One region of the Rhizobium sp. CF142 genome, then DNA from elsewhere that is predicted to be linked to it. Evidence: predicted binding sites of a transcription regulator. Region 1 holds the regulator's gene; the other holds the start of a gene.
What was found. The regulator LexA, encoded in region 1, represses DNA repair genes until DNA is damaged. The targets are predictions, from matches to a motif close to TGTTCNNNNTGTGTTCNG.
Positions count from the first base shown of each region.

Region 2: a site for LexA is predicted at 1,919-1,936, ahead of PMI11_RS38245 (ImuA family protein). Genes of this name have one in related genera too.

Region 1 covers NZ_AJWE01000104.1:14,809-20,577, forward strand. The annotation lists gene PMI11_RS24190 (ComEC/Rec2 family competence protein) at 1-2,006, shown strand, start outside; gene lexA (transcriptional repressor LexA) at 1,987-2,712, opposite strand; gene PMI11_RS24200 (VOC family protein) at 2,908-3,795, shown strand; gene kdsA (3-deoxy-8-phosphooctulonate synthase) at 3,792-4,640, shown strand; gene PMI11_RS24210 (methyl-accepting chemotaxis protein) at 4,654-5,769, opposite strand, start outside.
Region 2 covers NZ_AJWE01000115.1:42,063-47,831, forward strand. The annotation lists gene PMI11_RS29730 (hypothetical protein) at 1-129, opposite strand, end outside; gene PMI11_RS29735 (HpcH/HpaI aldolase/citrate lyase family protein) at 243-1,148, shown strand; gene PMI11_RS29740 (DUF1737 domain-containing protein) at 1,148-1,354, shown strand; gene PMI11_RS29745 (metallopeptidase family protein) at 1,357-1,794, opposite strand; gene PMI11_RS38245 (ImuA family protein) at 1,957-2,901, shown strand; gene PMI11_RS29755 (Y-family DNA polymerase) at 2,837-4,360, shown strand; gene PMI11_RS29760 (error-prone DNA polymerase) at 4,357-5,769, shown strand, end outside.

The DNA.
Region 1 (5,769 bases):
CAAAGACCCTGATCCTCGATTCAGCCGTAACGACAACGGTGACCGGCCGGATCGAGCGCCGAGAAGGCGATGGCCAAGGGCGCTGGCGTTATATTCTTGACGTCACCGGAACGGATGCTCCTGAGATCAAGCGTCCGCCCGACCGCATCTCCGTGCTCGTCCGCGGAGCCACCCAGCCGTTCGAACTCGGCGACGTCATCGAGGGCAGGGCACGTCTCACGCCTCCGGCGGGACCGGCGCTCCCCCACCTTAATGATTTTGCCTTCAGCGCCTATTTTGACGGCATTGGTGCCAACGGCTTCTTCTATGGAGCACCGAAGAGGGTTGCAGAACAGCCGGAACGAGCGAGTTCGGTCGATGGGACCATCCTGGAGTCGCTCTACCGCCTGAGAAGCGGCATCGGCGATCGGATCCGCTCCACACTACCCGGCGACACCGGCGCCTTTGCCGCTTCCCTTGTCACCGACGAGAGACGGGCGATCTCGGATGAAACGACGGAGGCGTTGCGGCAATCCGGCCTTGCCCACATCATCGCGATCTCCGGCCTCAACATGGCGCTTTCAGCTGGCATCTTCTTTGTCGGGCTGCGAGTCATTCTCAGTCTCTTTCCCGGCATTGCCCAGGCGTGGCCAACCAAGAAGATCGCGGCGGCGGGTGCGCTTGCTGCGGTGACAGCCTACTATCTGATCTCGGGTTTTGCCGTCTCTGCCGAACGTGCCTTCATCATGATGGCGATTATGCTGGTTGCCGTCTTCTTCGACCGTCCGTCGATCAGCCTCAGAAACGTGGCGCTGTCCGCTCTCGTGATCCTCGCAGTCTCGCCATCGGAGGTGCTGGGGCCGAGTTTCCAGATGTCCTTCGCCGCAACACTTGCCCTGGTCGCCGGATACGACCTTTGGAAAGGGCGGCCGATGCGTGAGAATGCCTTTGCCAAACTTCCGATCATGAAGCCCTTCGTCATGGTCGGCGGATTCTTCGGTGGCGTTTTCCTGACGTCGCTCATCGGTGGTTTCTCGACGGCATTGTTTTCGATCGAGCATTTCCACCGGCTGACGGCCTATGGCCTTCCGGCAAATCTCGCGGCCATGCCGGTCATTTCCTTCATCGTCATGCCGGCCGGGATGCTGGCAATGCTCCTGATGCCTTTTGGTCTGGACGGCTGGCTATGGCAGGTGGCAGGCTTCGGGCTCGATCTGGTGATCACAATCGCAAAGGCAGTAGCGGGATGGGGTGGCAACATAGATATAGGTCGCTTGCCCGGTTGGTATTTCCCGACCGCCGTTTTCGGATTTCTGCTGCTGACCCTCCTCAGAACCCGGCTGCGGCACATGGGAACGGCAATTGTCGCGGTCTCAACGCTCGCTGTTGTGCTGCTTCCGTCGGAGGCGATGCCCGACATCGCCATCTCTGAAGATGGCGGCCTGGTCGCTATAATCGATGGAGAGGCGATGGCTTCGAACCGTGAAAAGCCGCCCGCCTTCATCTTCGAACAATGGCAGAGGGCACTTGCCGTCGAAGAGCATCAGAAGCCGGTTATGCTCCAGGCTGCCAAGGCGCCCACTGCGCCTGACGGCAAAAGACTGCAACTGTCACCCGATCAACGGAATGAAGCCAGAGAGGCAATGAGACAGGCAGTCGCCACTAGCCCGTCGTCACGTTTCTCCTGCCTGAAGGGCGCCTGGTGCACCACCTTGCTCGGCAATGGAAAGAAACTGACCGTCATCGACAATGCTGCCTATCTCGGGCCAGCCTGTGATACGGCTGATATTGTCGTGACCCCTGTCCGATTGCGCTTCGACCGTTGTCATTCCGGCGCGCTGCTCTTTACCGGCGAGACGCTGCGCAAGACAGGTTCTGTCGAACTTCGATTCACCGATAAGGGAGTTGAGGTCGCAACCGCATTCGACACATTGGGGCGACCCTGGATACGCCACCGCGCCTATGATTGGCGCAGCAACACATTCGCAGACGCTAATCTGTCGCCGGTCAGTGATAGCGGCGAATAAGACCGACGAGCTTGCCTTGGACCTTGACGCGATCCGGCGGGAAGATGCGGGTCTCGTAAGCGGGGTTTGCAGCCTCGAGCGCAATCGATGCGCCCTTGCGGCGGAAACGCTTGAGCGTTGCTTCCTCGTCATCGACGAGCGCGACGACAATATCGCCTGGATTGGCCGTGCTGCCATTGCGGATGATGACCGTGTCGCCATCGAAGATTCCGGCTTCGATCATCGAGTCGCCGCGAACTTCCAGCGCATAATGTTCACCGGAGCCGAGCATATCGGCGGGAACGGTGATGTCATGCGTATTGTTCTGGATTGCCGAGATCGGAACACCAGCGGCGATGCGGCCCATGACGGGAACGGAGACCGCATTGCCGTTATCGGCAGCAGGTGCCGGCTTTGCCGAGGCGGGAGGTGCCACGGGCTGGGGCTTGCCGAGGCTGCCCTCGATGACGCTCGGCGAAAAGCCGCGCCGAGGCTGCAGGCTCGGGCTGTAGGCTTCCGGCAGTTTGATGACTTCGAGCGCGCGCGCCCGGTTCGGAAGCCGGCGAATGAAGCCGCGTTCTTCGAGCGCCGTGATCAGCCGGTGGATACCGGATTTCGAGGCCAGATCCAGTGCGTCCTTCATCTCGTCGAAAGACGGTGGAACGCCCGACTCCTTCATCCTTTCATGAATGAAAAGAAGGAGTTCCTGTTGTTTGCGCGTGAGCATGGCGTCTCCCCAGTCTTGAAACAAATCCAGAACGGACACTATATGTTCCATATGTGTTCCGCAAGTAGCTAAATTTTCGTAAAACTTCTGTTCAATCTGTCGAGAATTTGATTTTTATCGCCCTTATGCCTGTCTGGCCTTGTTTCATGAGACTTGCTGAAGCACATCTCCTTGTCACTGCTGGGAGAAGAACCGATGAGCCAAGACACGCTTCCGATCGATCATCTCGTTTTGCCGGTTACCGATATCGACCTAGCCCGCGAAAGGCTGGGCAAGCTGGGCTTTACCGTCGCGCCCGATGCCCGCCATCCCTTCGGCACGGAGAATGCCTGCGTTTTCTTTGCCGACAAAACCTATCTTGAGCCGCTCGGTGTTGCGAGCGTCGAGGAGAGCGAGGTGACGGCACGTGAGGGCAATGTCTTCACGGCCCGCGATCAGGCTTTCCGCTTCCGCTGCGGCAGCGAGGGGCTGTCCGCCATCGCCTTCGCCACAGCGGATGCAAAGCACGAACATGCTCGATTCGTGAAGGGCAGCATCAGTGCCGGTTCTGTGCTGCAGTTCGAACGCCCTGTGAAAATGCCGGATGGCACGGAGAGCATTGCCGGCTTCCGGCTTGCCTTCGCTGCCGACCTCCGGGCACCGGATTTCTTTCTCTTCGCTGTCGAACGCATCAACCCGCTTCCCGCCGATCGCGGCGTGCTGGAGGCCCACGCCAATGGCGTGACAGGTATTGCCGAGATCGCGCTCGCAGCCTCCGAGCCGACAGCCTTCGGCGAGTTCCTTCGCTCGGCGGTAAAAGCAGCTTCTGCTGATGTCACGAGTTTCGGGCTGGACGTGCCCACCGGGAACGCAAAGATCAGCCTGATGACCCCGCAGGGGCTGGAGGCCTATTTCGATCTGGCGACGCCGGATATCGATCGCGGCCTGCGCGGCCGGGCAATCCTCTTTGCGGTTGGCGATCTGGCCGTGACAGAAGCGCATTTGGCTGCTAACGGGGTGACCTACACACGCAAGGGCAACCGTATTCTGGTGAAGCCCGCGCCCGGCCAGGGCGTGCTCTTCGCTTTCGAGGAAACATCATGAGCTCCACTACCAATTCCGTTGTGACGGTCGGCGAGGGCGCCGGCAAGGTCACCTTCTCCAATGCCGCACGCCTGTCGCTGATTGCCGGCGCTTGCGAAATGGAAAGCCGCGACCATGCGTTCATGGTTGCCGGCACGTTGAAGGAACTGTGCACCAAGCTCGGCATCGGGCTCGTCTATAAGACCTCCTTCGACAAGGCGAACCGCTCTTCCTTGTCGAGCAAACGCGGTGTCGGCCTTGAAAAGGGGCTGGAGGTTTTTGCCGATCTCAAGAAGGAACTCGGCATTCCGGTTCTGACCGACATCCACACTGAAGAACAATGCGCCGAAGTGGGCAAGGTCGTCGACATCCTGCAGATACCGGCCTTCCTGTCTCGTCAGACGGATCTCCTGGTGGCTGCGGCAAAGACCGGCCGCGTTATCAACGTCAAGAAGGGCCAGTTCCTGGCGCCTTGGGATATGAAGAACGTGCTCGGCAAGCTCAACCAGAGCGGCAATCCGAACATCTTGCTGTGCGAGCGCGGCGCTTCCTTCGGTTACAATACGCTGGTCTCCGACATGCGTTCCCTGCCGATCATGGCAGCAACGGGCGCACCCGTCATTTTCGACGCCACGCATTCAGTCCAGCAGCCTGGTGGGCAGGGGGAAACCTCCGGCGGAGAGCGGCAGTTCGTGGAGACGCTGGCCCGTGCAGCCGTGGCTGTCGGCGTCGCCGGTGTCTTTATCGAAACCCATCAGGACCCGGATAACGCGCCCTGTGACGGGCCGAACATGGTCTATCTCAAGGATATGCCACGGCTTCTCGAGAAGCTTCTCGCCTTCGACGCGATCGCCAAGGCCGCCTGAACGGCAGGCAGCATCAGGCTGCCGCGCGGGACTGGCGCCTTTCCTCCAGTGCGAAGCGGGAGAGCATGCGCCCGAGATGGGACGCCTCGTTGCCGAGATCCTGGCAGGCGGCGTTCGTCTCCTCGGCCATCGCCGCATTCTGCTGTGTCACCTGATCCATACGGTTGACGGCAGCGTTGACCTCGACGAGCGCGACCGACTGTTCCGAAGACGAGCGCACGATCGCTTCGATCAGCGCCGTCACCTGCAGCACCTGGCGGTCTATATCGCCGAGTGCCTCGCCGGTGCGGTTGACAAGTGCCACGCCCGCGGAAACCTGCCGCGACGACGTCTCGACGAGAAGCTTGATCTCCTTGGCGAGATTGGCGGAGCGGCCAGCGAGCTCGCGGACTTCCTGAGCGACGACGGCAAAGCCTTTCCCGGCGTCTCCGGCGCGTGCTGCCTCGACGCCTGCGTTGAGCGCCAAAAGATTGGTCTGAAAGGCGATCTCATCGATGGCGTTGATAATATCGCCGATCCTGACCGCTGATTCCTCGATTTTCTCCATCGCGGTAACCGCTTCGCGAACGATCTCGGCGGAATGCGCCGCACTCTCCTTCGTGGCCGACATCATCGCATTGGCTTCCTGGGCACGCTCCGAGGAGTTTTTCACCGTGACCGTGATCTGATCCAGCGCCGAAGCCGCCTGCTCGAGTGAGGTAGCCTGGCTCTCGGTGCGCTGTGCCAGATCATTGGTGCTGAGTGCGATTTCGCGCGAACTGTCGCCGACCGTATTCGTGGCGGCATAAATGTCCTTCATGGCATCGGAAAGAATGATGATACTGGTATTGAAGGTCTCGCGAAGCTTTTCATAAGTGTTGGCGAACTGCTCGTCGAGACGCACGGTCAGGTCGCCGCGTGAAAGACGCTCCAGGCCGGCGCTCAGGCTCTCGATGACGCGCTGACGCGTGGCATTCTCCACGCTCTTCGATGCGTCGAGTTCGGCATCGCGGCGCATCTGTGCCTGCCGTTCCTCGTCCTGGTGCGCGCGGATGGCGTTCCGTTCTTCCGCCGATTCGCGAAAGACCGTGACTGCACGCGCCATTTCTCCGATTTCGTCGGATCGTCTGACATAGGGAACTTCGCGGGA
Region 2 (5,769 bases), on a different contig from region 1:
GGCGCGGCCGACCATGAGCACGGTCAGGATGCCGCCAACGGCGAGCGTGACCGAGAAGGTGAGAAGCAGCATGGCCACGAAAACGGTGGCGCCGGCAAGCATGAAGAAGATGGAGCGAATGTTCTGCATTGGTTTGAAACCTTTCTACGGAAAGGAATGTGGTCCTTCTTTTTCCTCTCTGCAAGCCAAGCGTGGCTTTTTGTTGTCTTGCCGGGCTTTGCGAAGCTTGGCACTAATGGTCCATGAGCCGAACACCACCTCTTCGTTCCCTGCGTCTGCGCCGCTCGGTGCTGAGCGTACCCGCTATCAATGCGCGTGCGCTTGAAAAGACCCATTCCCTTGATTGCGATGCGGTTATTCTCGATCTGGAGGATTCCGTCGCGCCCGAGAAGAAGGTGGAAGCGCGCGACAATCTGAAGGCCTTTTTTGCCGGGCCGCCGCTTGAGGGCAAGGAAAGGATCATCCGTATCAATTCTTTGTCATCCGGATTCGGGCTGGCGGATTTGGAACTGGTCAAGGCGCTTTCGCCCGATGCCGTTCTGCTTCCAAAGGTGGATGAGCCACAGGATGTAATGGCTGTCAGCGATCTGCTTGCCGAGGCCTATGCGCTGGAGGAGTTGCGCATCTGGGCGATGATCGAGACGCCGCGTGGCGTGCTGAATGCCGCAGCGATCGCCGAATCCGGCCGCACGCCGGGATCGCGGCTCGATTGCCTCGTCGTCGGCCTCAACGACCTGCGCAAGGAAACGGGCGTCTTGCCGCAGCCGGGGCGGACCTATCTCGTGCCCTGGCTGATGCAGGTTATTCTGGCAGTGAAGGCTTACGGGCTTGATGCGCTCGACAGCGTGTTCAACGATTTTCGGGATGGCGATGGCTTCAATGCCGAATGCGGTCAGGGCCGCGCCATGGGTTTTGCTGGCAAGATGCTGATCCATCCGGCGCAGATCGCAGCCGCTAACACGCATTTCGGGCCTGACGCGGAGGAGATTGCGGAGGCGGAAGCCATCATTGCCGCTTTCGCTGATCCGGCGACCGAGGGGCTCAACGTCATCAATGCGAACGGGCGGATGATCGAGCGACTGCATCTTGTCCAGGCCGAAGCTCTGGTCCATAAAGCGCACCTGATTTCTGCAAGAAAGCCCGCCTGATGAAACTCTACCGCTTCCTGACCGGCCCCGACGACGCCTCCTTCTGCCACAAGGTAACAGCGGCGCTGAACAAGGGCTGGTCGCTGTCCGGCTCCCCGACCTATGGCTTCAATGCTGCGACCGGCCAGATGCAGTGCGGCCAAGCCGTCGTCAAGGAGGTCGAGGGCAAGGATTATCACCCGGACATGAAGCTGTCTGAGCAATAAGCTTAACGCTCTGCCGCCTCTTCGGCGCTCGCCTCGATGCGCTCCATGTCATCGTCGCTGAGGCCGAAGTGGTGGCCGATCTCATGGATCAGCACATGGGTGATGATGTCACCCAGCGTTTCGTCGTTTTCGGCCCAGTAATCGAGGATCGGACGGCGATAGAGGCGGATGCGGTTCGGCATCTCGCCGGTTTCCACGGTAAAGCGCTCCGAAATGCCACGGCCCTCGAAAAGGCCGAGCAGGTCAAAGGGTGTTTCCAGCGCCATATCTTCAAAAACTTCGTCGTCGGGGAAGTCTTCGATTTCGATGGTCAGATTGGTCGTCAGCTTGCGAAATTCGTCCGGCAGATGGCTGTAGGCCTCCATTGCCAGCGACTCGAAGGTGCTGATCGTCGGCGCATGGCGGTCCCGCCAATCATCGCTCCGGTCTACGTGGGCCATGAATATTCCTTCCTTTGCCGGCCCATATAGAACCTTTATCGCCGATTTTCGAGTGCGGAATCAAAGGCAGGAATAAATTCTTATGAAATGATCATTGACTCTTCATTAGAGCTCTGGAATCTATAAGAACATAACAGGAACAAGACGAATGGAGAGAACGCCATGGCGCAGACCGCCCTGGCGCGCGAGCGGCTTTTTGCGCTCCGCGAAACCATTGCCCGACTGGAGGGAAAACCCGCGCCGGCGCTTGCCGCGGCGGAACGGGAAGCCCTGGCGGAAGGACGCGAGAGGCGGCAGGAGCGTATTCTGTCACGCTTGCCTTTCGGTGTGGAACCGTTTGATGACGCCTTGGAAGGCGGCCTTCAGCTCGATGCGATTACCGAATTCCGCGCGGCGAGTTCCGGTGATGCAGGGGCGGCAAGCGGTCTGGCGATGGCCATTGCGGCGCGACTGCAGAAGCAGGAGGAGGATACCGGCCGGCTGCTGCCGCTGCTCTGGATCGGTGATGCCGTCGGCACACTGGAGGCGGGTCGTCCCTATGCTCCGGGGCTGAAGGATTTCGGGCTGAAGCCGGAAAGGTTTTTCCATGCCGCGCCGCGCAAGCTGGAGGATGCACTCTGGCTGGCGGAAGCGGCCATCGAAAGTGCTGCCTTCTCGGCCGTCGTCTTCGAAGTGCGCGGCAATCCCCTGCATTTCGGCCTGACCGAAAGCCGCCGGCTCAGTCTCAGGGCACGCGCCGTCCGCCGTCCGCTCTTTCTCGTCCGCCAGGCCGGGGAGGAGGAGGCGAGCAGTGCTGCCTTCCGCCTGCATGTCGAACCGGCTCCGTCGGATCTGCGGCCGCTGCCGGACGGATCAAAACTTTCCGGCAGCATCGGCAATCCGATTTTCCGTCTCACGCTGGAGAAGAGCCGCAATCCGGCCCCGCTCTCCTTTCTTCTGGAGTGGAACCCTCATGAACGCGAATTTCTCCCTGTCGACGAACCAAGCTTCGCTCGTCCTCCAGGCGAACAGTCAGCGCATTCTGGCGCTCAGTTTTCCGCATTTGCCAACGGACCGCATCGCCCGCAAGCGATGGGGGCTGTCCTGGCGTTCGAAAGGGCGTCCTGAGAAGCCGCCGATCGTCTGTTCCGGCAAGCTCAACAATGCCATGCGGCTGACGGCGCTGGACGAATTCGCCGAAAAGCTGGGCTTGCGGAAAGAGCAGGGCGTTGCCGAAGCGCGCGCCATGTATCCGGCGCTCGATGTCGTGGAAGAGGATCCTGCAGCCGATCGTCGTCTGCTGGAGGCGATTGCCGACTGGTGCGACCGCTATACGCCGATGGTGGCGCTCGACGGCAAGGACGGTCTGTTTCTCGACATTACCGGTTGCGCTCATCTCTTCGGCGGTGAGAGGGCGGTTCTCAAAGATATCCTGGCGCGGCTCTTCCATATGGGGCTCGATGCGCGCGGTGCGATCTCCTCGTCGCCAGGTCTGTCCTGGGCCGTTTCCCGCTTCGGGCAGGGCGGCGTCGTGGACGACGAGGAGACGGAGCGTATGCTGATGCCGCTGCCCGTCGCGGCCTTGCGGCTGGAAGGCCAGACTGTCGATGCTCTTAGGAAGCTCGGTCTCAAATATGTCGGCGATGTCATCCATGCGCCGCGGGCGCCGCTGACCCGCCGCTTCGGGCCGACATTGCTTCTGCGCCTTGATCAAGCACGGGGTCGCGAGGAAGAGCCGGTCTCGCCTCGGCGCCCCGTCGCCAGTCTCTCGTCCGAACGCCGTCTGGTCGAGCCGATCGGCACGGAAGAGCAGATCCTTGCCGTTACCGGACAGGTCGCCGTGTCGCTGAAACCATCTCTGGAAGCGCGCGGTGCCGGTGGGCGGGTGTTTGAACTGGTGCTGTTCCGTGTCGATGGCAGGGTGTTCCGTATCTCCGTCGGTGCCTCACGGCCGCTTCGCGAACCGAAGCTCATTGCCGGGCTGTTTTCCGAGCGGCTGCAGGTCATCTATGACGATATCGATGCCGGCTATGGCTTCGAGATCCTGCGCCTGAATGTGCTGCGGCATGACCCATTCAACGAGGCGCAGGGTGATTTCGAGGGCGACCGGCAGGGGGAGATCTCGCTTTCGAGTTTTGTCGACCGTGTCGCCGCCCGACTTGGTCCGGACTGCCTGCAAAGCTTCCAGCTTCGCGAGAGCCATGTGCCGGAGCGCGCCGTGATCACTATACCGGCAATGGAGAGCCTTCCGGCACGGCGCAAGGCAGAGCAGGGCAATGCGTTGCCTTTTCGTGAGGAGCGGCCGCTGCGGCTTTTTGCAACGCCGGAGCCGGTCGAGGTCGCATTTGCCGAAGTGCCCGATGGTGCTCCGCAGACTTTCCGCTGGCGGCGCCTGCAGCATCAGGTGGCGAGGAGCGAAGGCCCTGAACGGATTGCCATGGAATGGTGGATCGATGGCGATGATGCCGAAGCGCGAGACTATTTCCGCATCGAGGATGAGGCCGGACATCGCTTCTGGATCTATCGCCGGGGTCTCTATGGTGAGAACCCTGATCCACGCTGGTTCATGCATGGGGTCTTCGCATGAGGCCCGAACCCGCATTTTTCGAGATTGGCGCGAAGACGAATTTCTCGTTCCTCGAAGGCGCTTCGAAGCCTGAAGAGATGGTCGTACAGGCCGCGTGCCTGAAGCTCGGCGGCCTCGGCATTGCGGACCGGAATTCGGTTGCCGGCGTGGTGCGAGCCCATGCGCAGGCAGAGCAGCTTGAGGAGAGATACAAGAACAGAGATGAAATTCTGGCCCAGGCGAAGAAGGAGGGAAAAAAAGAGGTAATCCTCGATCCTATCCGAGTTCAGCCGGGCGCCCGCCTCGTCTTTTGCGACGGAACGCCTGATATCCTTGCCTATCCGCGCAACCGGCGAGGTTGGGCAAACCTCTGCCGCCTGCTCAGCGCCGGCAATCTGAAGGAAGAATCGGTTAAGGGAACCTGCATCCTGACGGAAGCAGAGCTTATGGAATGGGGCGATGAGATGATGCTTGCCCTCGTCCCTGATCGGACTGTCGTGAATGATCCAGCCGGCCAGCCAGTCCTCGAAGACTTTCTGGAGCGGTTTCGCAAACGCTTCCGCAAGGCATTTTTCATGGCGCTGTCGCCAGCCTATGACGGTCGTGATCGGCAGGCCTTTGCAGTGCTTGCCATGCTTGCCGCCCGCAACCGGGTGCCGCTGATTGCGACCAATCAGCCACTCTATCATGACCCTGAGCGCCGGCCGCTTTCGGATATCGTGATCGCAATCCGTGAGCATGTGGAGATATCGGAAGCCGGATTCCTTCTGGCGCCCAATGGAGAGCGGTATCTCAAGGATTCACGTGAAATATCCAGGGTCTTCCGGGATTACAGAGATGCGATCGAGAATACGCAGCTGTTTTTCGGCAAGCTGAGCTTTTCGCTGAACGAGTTGAAACACAATTATCCCCCGGAAAACGATCCGGGCGAAACGCCGCAGGAAACTCTCGAAAGGCTGACGAGAGCGGGTGCGCTAATACGTTATCCTGATGGCGTTCCGGAGAAAGTGGCCAAGCAGATCGACTACGAGCTGAAGCTCATCGGGGACAAGAATTACGCTTCCTATTTCCTGACGGTTCACAAGATCATTCATCATGCCCGTTATGTGCTCAATGTTCTCTGTCAGGGGCGTGGTTCGGCCGCCAATTCGGTTGTCTGTTACTGCCTTGAGATTACCGAGGTTAATCCTGAAAAATGCACCCTCCTTTTCGACCGCTTCATCTCGATGGATCGTCACGAGCCGCCGGATATCGATGTCGATTTCGAGCATGAACGGCGGGAAGAGGTTATTCAGTCCATTTATGCAAGATATGGCCGTGAGCATGCCGGTCTGACGGCTGCTGTCACCAGCTATCGCACCCGTTCGGCTGGCCGTGAAGTCGCCAAGGCCTTCGGTCTGTCGGAGGATGTTCAATCTGCGATAAGCAGT